Linked DNA regions of Undibacterium sp. KW1. The protein of the gene in region 1 binds, or shares a complex with, the protein of each later gene. Links are inferred from orthologs where the notes say so. Each region holds a gene or a part of one and is shown on either strand. Other genes may lie near its edges.

The links.
Region 2: the proteins of mfd (region 1) and uvrA are in contact, whole or in part, in a crystal structure (PDB 4DFC), measured with the Escherichia coli proteins. The link is inferred for Undibacterium sp. KW1 from one-to-one orthologs.

What each region holds. Positions count from the first base shown.
Region 1 is NZ_AP018439.1:2,693,850-2,698,122, forward strand. What follows is about bases 164-4,117. They hold mfd (transcription-repair coupling factor), read right to left. Parts: upstream 3,796-4,117; coding sequence 364-3,795; downstream 164-363. Other genes in these bases: serB (phosphoserine phosphatase SerB), read right to left, coding at 164-313; ispD (2-C-methyl-D-erythritol 4-phosphate cytidylyltransferase), read left to right, coding at 3,922-4,117. Also shown: more of serB, read right to left, coding at 1-163; more of ispD, read left to right, coding at 4,118-4,273. UniProt on the Escherichia coli protein: Couples transcription and DNA repair by recognizing RNA polymerase (RNAP) stalled at DNA lesions. Mediates ATP-dependent release of RNAP and its truncated transcript from the DNA, and recruitment of nucleotide excision repair machinery to the damaged site.
Region 2 is NZ_AP018439.1:5,547,044-5,550,899, reverse strand. What follows is about bases 1-3,537. They hold uvrA (excinuclease ABC subunit UvrA), read right to left. Parts: upstream 3,141-3,537; coding sequence 201-3,140; downstream 1-200. Other genes in these bases: UNDKW_RS24920 (MFS transporter), read left to right, coding at 3,331-3,537; pth (aminoacyl-tRNA hydrolase), read right to left, coding at 1-20. Outside these bases: more of UNDKW_RS24920, read left to right, coding at 3,538-3,856. UniProt on the Escherichia coli protein: The UvrABC repair system catalyzes the recognition and processing of DNA lesions. UvrA is an ATPase and a DNA-binding protein. A damage recognition complex composed of 2 UvrA and 2 UvrB subunits scans DNA for abnormalities.

The DNA.
Region 1 (4,273 bases):
GCGGTTTTAAACCCTGCATGTCGGCGATTTCATCGATGCACTCTATGGTGATCAGGGTTGAATCCATGTCCATGGCGACCAGCTTGAAATCTGCCATGGCAAGTTGCTGATCCAGAGCCGTGATATCCAGTTGAGCAGCAAAGCAGCTTTCACGTATCGCACTCAAGATATGTTCATCATATTCTGCATCATCAAGACGCACTGCCTGGGCATTCAATTGCACCAGTTTTGTCCTGGTCTGGCTGACGATATCCTTGATGAGTGCGGTGTTATTGCTGAGCGTGTTGTTCAAGCCTTGTATGGTCAAATGCATAGTAGTCTCTTTTTATTCACTTATTTTATTCACTTATTTTATTTAACTAATTAGTGCAGTGCCTTGATGGTGGCCTTGATCTGGGCTACGCGGCTGGCGAGGTCGGGCATGGCGGCAGTGATGCGCAGTTTGTCCTGACCATTGAGCTTGATGTTTTTGTTTTTTTGCACCAGTTCTATGATGCGCATGCCATCTATTGGCGGTTTGGGTTCAAACTGCAGGGTCGCAGCTTCGCTATGCGCATCAATCTTGATGATGCCCAGCGGCTTGGCGGCAACGCGCAGTCTGTGTGTTTCCAGCAGCGATTTTACAGGTTCTGGCAGTTTGCCAAAGCGGTCTATCATTTCTTCCTGCATGTCATCTATGCCATTGGCGCTACTGCAATTCGCCAGGCGCTTGTAGATGGACAGGCGCTCATGCACGTCACCACAGAATTCATTTGGCAGCAGAGCAGGGATGTGCAGGTTGATTTCTGTCGTCGTCGACAATGGTGCAGCCAGATCGGGTTCTTTGCCATTCTTCAGTGAGCGTACTGCTTCACTGAGCATGTCGGAATACATCTGGAAGCCTATCTCATGCATTTCGCCAGACTGGTTATCACCCAGCACTTCACCAGCACCGCGAATTTCCAGGTCATGCATGGCCAGGTAAAAGCCGCTACCCAGTTCTTCCATCTGCTGGATAGCTTCCAGACGACGATTTGCCTGCTTGGTCAGGCTTTGTACATCATGCACCAGCAAGTAGGCATAGGCCTGGTGATGCGAGCGACCGACGCGGCCACGCAATTGATGTAACTGTGCCAGGCCAAATTTATCGGCTCTGTGCATGATGATGGTATTGGCGGTTGGTACGTCGATGCCGGTTTCGATAATCGTGGTACACAGCAAAATATTATGGCGTTGGGCCACAAAGTCACGCATGACTTTTTCCAGGTCACGCTCATGCATTTGGCCATGTGCCACGACGACACGTGCCTCTGGCAGCAGGGCTTCCAGCATGGCCTTGCGGTTTTCAATAGTTTCCACTTCATTGTGCAGGAAATACACCTGACCACCACGCTTCAGTTCACGCAAGCAGGCTTCGCGGATGACAGAATCATCTTCGCCGCGTACAAATGTCTTGATTGCCAAACGCTTTTGCGGTGCAGTCGCGATGACAGAAAAGTCACGCAAGCCTTCCAGTGCCATGCCCAGGGTACGTGGTATCGGTGTTGCTGTCAGCGTCAATACATCGACCTCTGCACGCAAGGCCTTCAAGGCTTCTTTCTGGCGTACACCAAAGCGGTGTTCTTCATCAATAATCACCAGGCCAAGGCGCGAGAATTTGACGTCATCAGACAGTAATTTATGCGTGCCTATGACGATATCAACAGTGCCGTCGCCCATGCCTTTCATGGCGGTGCTGATTTCCTTGCCAGAACGGAAGCGTGATAGTTCAGCAATCTTCACCGGCCAGGCGGCAAAGCGGTCAGCAAAAGTCTGGGCATGTTGCTCTGCCAGCAGGGTGGTGGGCGCCAGGATGGCAACTTGCTTGCCACCCATGACTGCTACAAAGGCGGCACGCAGGGCGACCTCTGTCTTGCCAAAGCCAACGTCGCCGCAAATCAGCCTGTCCATGGGCTTGCCTGAGGTCATGTCTCCAATCACGGCGGTGATGGCGGCGGCCTGGTCTGGCGTTTCATCAAAGCCAAAGCTGTCTGCAAAGGCTTCGTAGTCACGCGCAGAATATTCAAAGGCATGACCCTGGCGCGCGGCGCGACGGGCATACAGGTTCAACAGCTCGGCGGCAGTATCGCGAATTTGTTGCGCGGCTTTTTTCTTGGCTTTTTCCCATTGGCCTGAACCCAGGCTGTGCAAAGGTGCATCATCTGGCGAAGCACCGGAGTAACGTGAAATAACATGCAATTGCGATACCGGTACATACAGCTTGGTATCTTTGGCATATTCCAGATGTAGAAATTCGGTTTCACCTTCGCCCAGATCCATGCTGATCAGGCCCATGTAGCGGCCTATGCCATGGTTGCTGTGCACGACGGGATCACCAATTTTGAGCTCTGACAGATCGCGCACCATGTGCTCGACCTGCGTAACAGCTTCCTGTTTTTTACGGCCTATGCGCTTGCCACTACCGGCATAAAGCTCGGCTTCGGTAATGAAGGCTAGTCCATCTGCCAGCACAAAGCCAGCGTGCAGAGGCGCAACCCCCAGCATCAGCTTGGCCTCTGCCGTGGCAAAGTCGGTATAACCTTCGCACAGGCTCAGGCGGATATCGTATTCAGTGAAATATTGCTGCAGGGTTTCGCGCCGGCCCAGCGTTTCGGCGCAAATCATGACGCGTTTATCTGTTTGCAGCAAGAAGGAGCGCAAGTTCGTCAGCGGGTCATCAGCGCGGCGATTGACGGCAATATCTGGTAGGAAACTCGATATTTCTGAGGCAGCAGCGGCTTTATCTGTAGCCGCAATAGTCCAGCGCGCGAGCGGTTTCATCGCCGCAAAGAAGTCTTCGTCGCGTAAAAATACGGTTTCTGGCGCCAGCACCGGGCGTTCGCGGTCAGACTTTAAAAACTGATAGCGTGATCTTGTATCGTTCCAAAAGCGTCGGATAGCATCATCGATATCGCCTATCAAGGCAAAATGCGGTCCTTCTGGCAGATAATCAAACAGGGTAGCGGTTTGTTCAAAGAACAGCGGCAGATAATATTCTATACCGGCTGAGGGTATGCCATTGCCTATGTCTTTATAGATGCTGGAACGCGAAGGATCACCCTCAAAAGTTTCGCGCCAGCGGCTACGGAAGGCCGCACGGGCTGGTTCATCCATAGGGAATTCACGCCCTGGCAGCAACCGTACTTCTGGCACAGGGTAGAGCGAACGCTGGGTATCAGCATCAAAGGTGCGTATGGTTTCTATGGTGTCGCCAAACAGGTCCAGACGATAAGGCAGGGCCGAACCCATGGGGAACAAGTCTATCAAACCACCGCGCACAGAATATTCGCCTGGAGACATAACCTGGTTGACATGACTATAACCTGCCAGTGTCAGCTGGGTTTTTAGCTTCGCCTCGTCAAGACGGTCACCTTTTTTAAAAAAGAAGGTGTAGGCTGCGAGGAAAGAGGGCGGCGCCATGCGTAGCAAAGCCGTAGTTGCCGGTGCCAGCAAGACATCGCAATTGCCATTCTGGATTTCATGCAAGCTGGCCAGGCGTTCAGACACCAGGTCTTGGTGCGGTGAAAAGGCGTCGTAAGGCAGGGTTTCCCAGTCTGGCAACAAATGGCAGCGCAGTTCTGCATTAAACCAGGGGATTTCATCCAGCAGACGCTGGGCATCTCCCGGGTTGGCGACAAAGATGGTCAGCATGCGCTTGTCAGCCTTGAGCGCCGTCGCTGCTTGCGCCAGGGCATAAGCATCGGAAGAACCATGCAAATTGGGGAGTGCCAGTTTATGGCCGGGTTTTGCTAAGGATTTGCTGAAATCAAATGACATTGCGGCTATACATGTGGGATGCCGTAAAAGCTGCTTACGGAACAAGATACGCGGTTAAAATGAGCGCCTAATTATAAACGAAGGGGCTCTTTCTTATCGGGGCAACCTCAAGAGCTTGTGATATTCATGGAAAAACAATTGCAAGAACATCATTTTGACGCTGAAAAGGTGGCAAATACGCCTCGCTATGTTGCGCTGATTCCTGCTGCGGGCGTGGGTTCGCGTATGGGGGCAACTACACCTAAGCAATATATGCGTATAGGTAGTAAATCAGTTTTGCAGCACACTGTCGATGCCTTCCTCAAGTTTTCCAAAATACAGCACACCTATGTCGTCGTCAGCCCGGATGATGCTTATGTTGATGAATATCTGCATAAGGCAGAAAACCTGAGCGTCTTGCGCTGTGGTGGTACCAGTCGCCGTGATACGGTCAGAAATGGCTTGAGCGAGCTAGCCAGTACTTTGGGTAATGCTGACT
Region 2 (3,856 bases), 2.9 Mb from region 1 along the record:
ACGATCAGGCGTATTGTCATTGCTAAGCAGTATCTTGTAGTTATTGCAGAACTGATGTGCTGCGGATTGAAGCCTATTATAACCAAGCCTAAAGTACGCTCATGAAAATGCACACCACCCAACGCAACATCACAACGCAACATCAATAAAAAAGGCGCTGTTTCCTTTGCAGGAACAGCGCCTCACATCAAGGCATTACCTTATTTTGATTTCTTCAACAGTGGCAGCAAATACTTGCCAGTCACACTCTCAGGATTATCCGCCACTTCTTCCGGTGTACCGGTCGCTATGATCTTGCCACCGCCAGCGCCGCCTTCAGGGCCAAGGTCAATCAGCCAGTCAGCAGTTTTGATGACATCCAGATTATGCTCGATGATAACGACGGTATTACCCTGGTCACGCAACCTGTGTATGACCTTCAACAGCAAGGCGATATCATGGAAGTGCAAGCCTGTGGTCGGTTCATCCAGGATGTACAGGGTGCGGCCAGTATCACGTTTGGACAATTCCAGCGACAGCTTGACGCGTTGCGCTTCACCACCCGACAGGGTCGTGGCACTTTGCCCCAGGCGTATATAACCCAGCCCTACATCCAGCAGGGTTTGCAATTTGCGTGCAATGATAGGCACAACCTTGAAGAATTCATGCGCATCTTCCACCGTCATGCCCAGCACTTCATTGATGTTCTTGCCCTTGTAATGCACTTCCAGGGTTTCGCGGTTATAGCGCTTGCCGTGGCAGACATCGCAAGGTACATACACGTCAGGCAAGAAATGCATCTCGACCTTGATCACGCCATCACCCTGGCAGGCTTCACAACGACCACCTTTGACGTTGAAGGAGAAACGGCCTGCGCTATAGCCACGTTCTTTGGCTGTTGGCACGGTGGCGAACAGGTCACGTATAGGTGTGAACAAGCCAGTATAAGTGGCAGGGTTGGAACGTGGGGTACGACCGATAGGTGCCTGATCGACAGAAATGACTTTATCAAAATGCTCAAGGCCACTGACGTGGTCAAATGTTGCCGGTTCTGTTTGTGAACCATACAGGTGACGCGCAGCGACGTGGTACAGCGTGTCATTCACCAGCGTCGATTTGCCTGAACCAGAAACACCGGTCACGCAAGTCAGCAAGCCCACCGGCAATTTCATCGAGACTTTTTTCAGGTTATTGCCACGCGCGCCAGCAATCAGCAATTGCTTGGCCGGATCAGCCTTGGTACGCTTTTTAGGCACAGCTATTTCCAGCGCGCCACTGAGGTATTGCGCAGTCAGCGAACGCTTGTTGCCCATGATATCTGCCAGCGTACCCTGGGCGATAATTTCACCGCCATGCACGCCCGCACCCAGACCCATATCGACCACAAAGTCGGCGCAGCGTATCGCATCTTCGTCATGCTCAACCACCAGCACGCTATTGCCGATATCGCGTAGGTGCTTGAGCGTATCGATAAGCCTGTCATTGTCGCGCTGATGCAAGCCAATAGATGGCTCATCCAGCACATACATGACGCCAGTCAGGCCAGAACCAATTTGCGATGCCAGGCGTATGCGCTGTGCTTCGCCACCAGAGAGGGTGTCGGCACTGCGTTCCAGCGACAGATAATCGAGACCGACATTATTCAGGAAAGTCAGGCGTGCCGTGATTTCCTTGATGATGCGGTCAGCGATATCGCGCTTGGAACCGGTCAATTTCAGGTGCTCAAAGAAATGCAGGGTTTCACGCAGCGGCATGGCGCTGATATCGTAAATCGCCTTCTCTTGCTTGCCTGTACCCACCTTGACATAACGCGCTTCTATGCGCAGGCGTGCGCCATCGCAAGACGGGCATTGCTTTTCATTGATGAACTTGGCCAGCTCTTCCTTGACGGCCATGGAATCAGTTTCGCGATAACGGCGTTGCAGGTTCGTCACCACGCCTTCAAAGCTGTGTTCCTTGATGACGGTACGACCTTTTTCATTGATATAGGTAAACGGTATCTGCTGTTTGCCTGAACCATACAAAATGATTTGCTGCGCTGACTCTGGCAATTGCTCGTAAGGCGTATCGATATCAAACTCATAGAATGCCGCCAGGTTGGACAGCATCTGGAAATAGAATTGGTTGCGCCTGTCCCAACCCTTGACCGCACCACTTGCCAGTGACAAGTTAGGAAAGGCGACGATGCGCTTGGGATCAAAGAATTCTATATGCCCCAAACCATCACACTCAGGGCAGGCCCCCATGGGGTTATTGAAAGAGAACAGGCGCGGTTCCAGTTCTTGCAATGAATAACCGCAAATAGGGCAGGCAAATTTGTTCGAGAATAATTGCTCATGATTGCTATCCATATCCACAATCAGGGCGCGGCCATTTGCCAGACGCAAACAGGTTTCAAATGATTCGGCCAGACGCTGTTTGATGTCCGCTTTTACCTTGACGCGGTCGATGACCACATCTATCGTATGTTTCTCAGTCTTCTTCAGCTTGGGCAGATTATCGACTTCATAAATCTTCGCCTCATGCGTGCCGCTCTGTACACGGAAGCGTATAAAGCCCTGTGCCTGCATCTGTTCAAACAAATCCATGTGCTCGCCCTTGCGGTTGGCAACCACAGGCGCGAGTATCATGAGCTTGGTATCGTCAGGCATGGCCAGCACGGCATCCACCATTTGCGACACTGATTGTGCAGCCAGCGGGTTCTCAGGATGATCCGGGCAATATGGCGTACCCACGCGTGCATACAGCAGACGCAGGTAATCATGGATCTCGGTGACCGTGCCAACGGTGGAGCGCGGATTATGCGAAGTGGCTTTTTGTTCTATGGAGATGGCCGGTGACAAACCCTCGATCAGATCCACATCCGGTTTTTCCATCAACTGCAAAAACTGGCGCGCATAGGCTGACAGAGACTCTACATAGCGGCGCTGGCCTTCTGCATACAGGGTATCAAAAGCCAGTGAAGATTTGCCCGAACCAGACAGGCCGGTGATTACCACCAGTTTATTGCGCGGCAAGTCTATGCTGATATTTTTCAGGTTGTGGGTACGTGCGCCGCGTACACGTATCAATTCGCGTTTTTGTGCCAATTGAACATCACTGGCATCAAAGTCGATTTCTGCCGGTTTGGGCGCTTTTGCTGCTTTTGTGCGTGTCGTCATAATCTCTGTGCTGAATTTGGGCCGAATTGGAGGAAGTAGGCGTGCAACCTGATACTATAACGGGTTTTGAAAATCACTGCGGGCTCGCCTTTGCTTTGCGCAAACTAAACACACTGGACGAGCTTTTTTGAATATGACTATTGCAACATCTTCCGACGCATCCGCCCTGAGTGAGCAACAGCCTGCCAGCATGAGCCGCGAGGAAATCAGCTCCAGTGCCTCCCTCGCTTCCATCTTTGCCTTGCGCATGCTGGGTCTGTTCCTCATCCTGCCGGTATTTGCAATTCATGCCAAGACCTTGCCTGATGGTGATAATGCCAGCCTGGTTGGCCTGGCCATGGGCATGTATGGCCTGAGCCAGGCCTTCGGGCAAATCCCATTCGGGATAGCGTCAGACAAATTTGGCCGCAAGCGTATCATCGTCATCGGCCTGTTGCTGTTCGCGATTGGCGCTTTTGTTGCAGCATACGCAACCACAGTGGTTGGTGTCATCATCGGCCGTGGCATACAGGGTGCAGGCGCAATCTCCGCCGCCATTACTGCCCTGATCGCCGATACCACCAGAGAAGAACACCGCACCAAGGCCATGGCCATGGTAGGCGGCTCCATCGGTCTGACCTTTGCATTTTCACTGGTGGCCGCACCGTTGTTGTATCAAAGCATAGGCATGAGTGGCATCTTTGCCATGACGGGTGTTCTGTCACTGGTAGGCATAG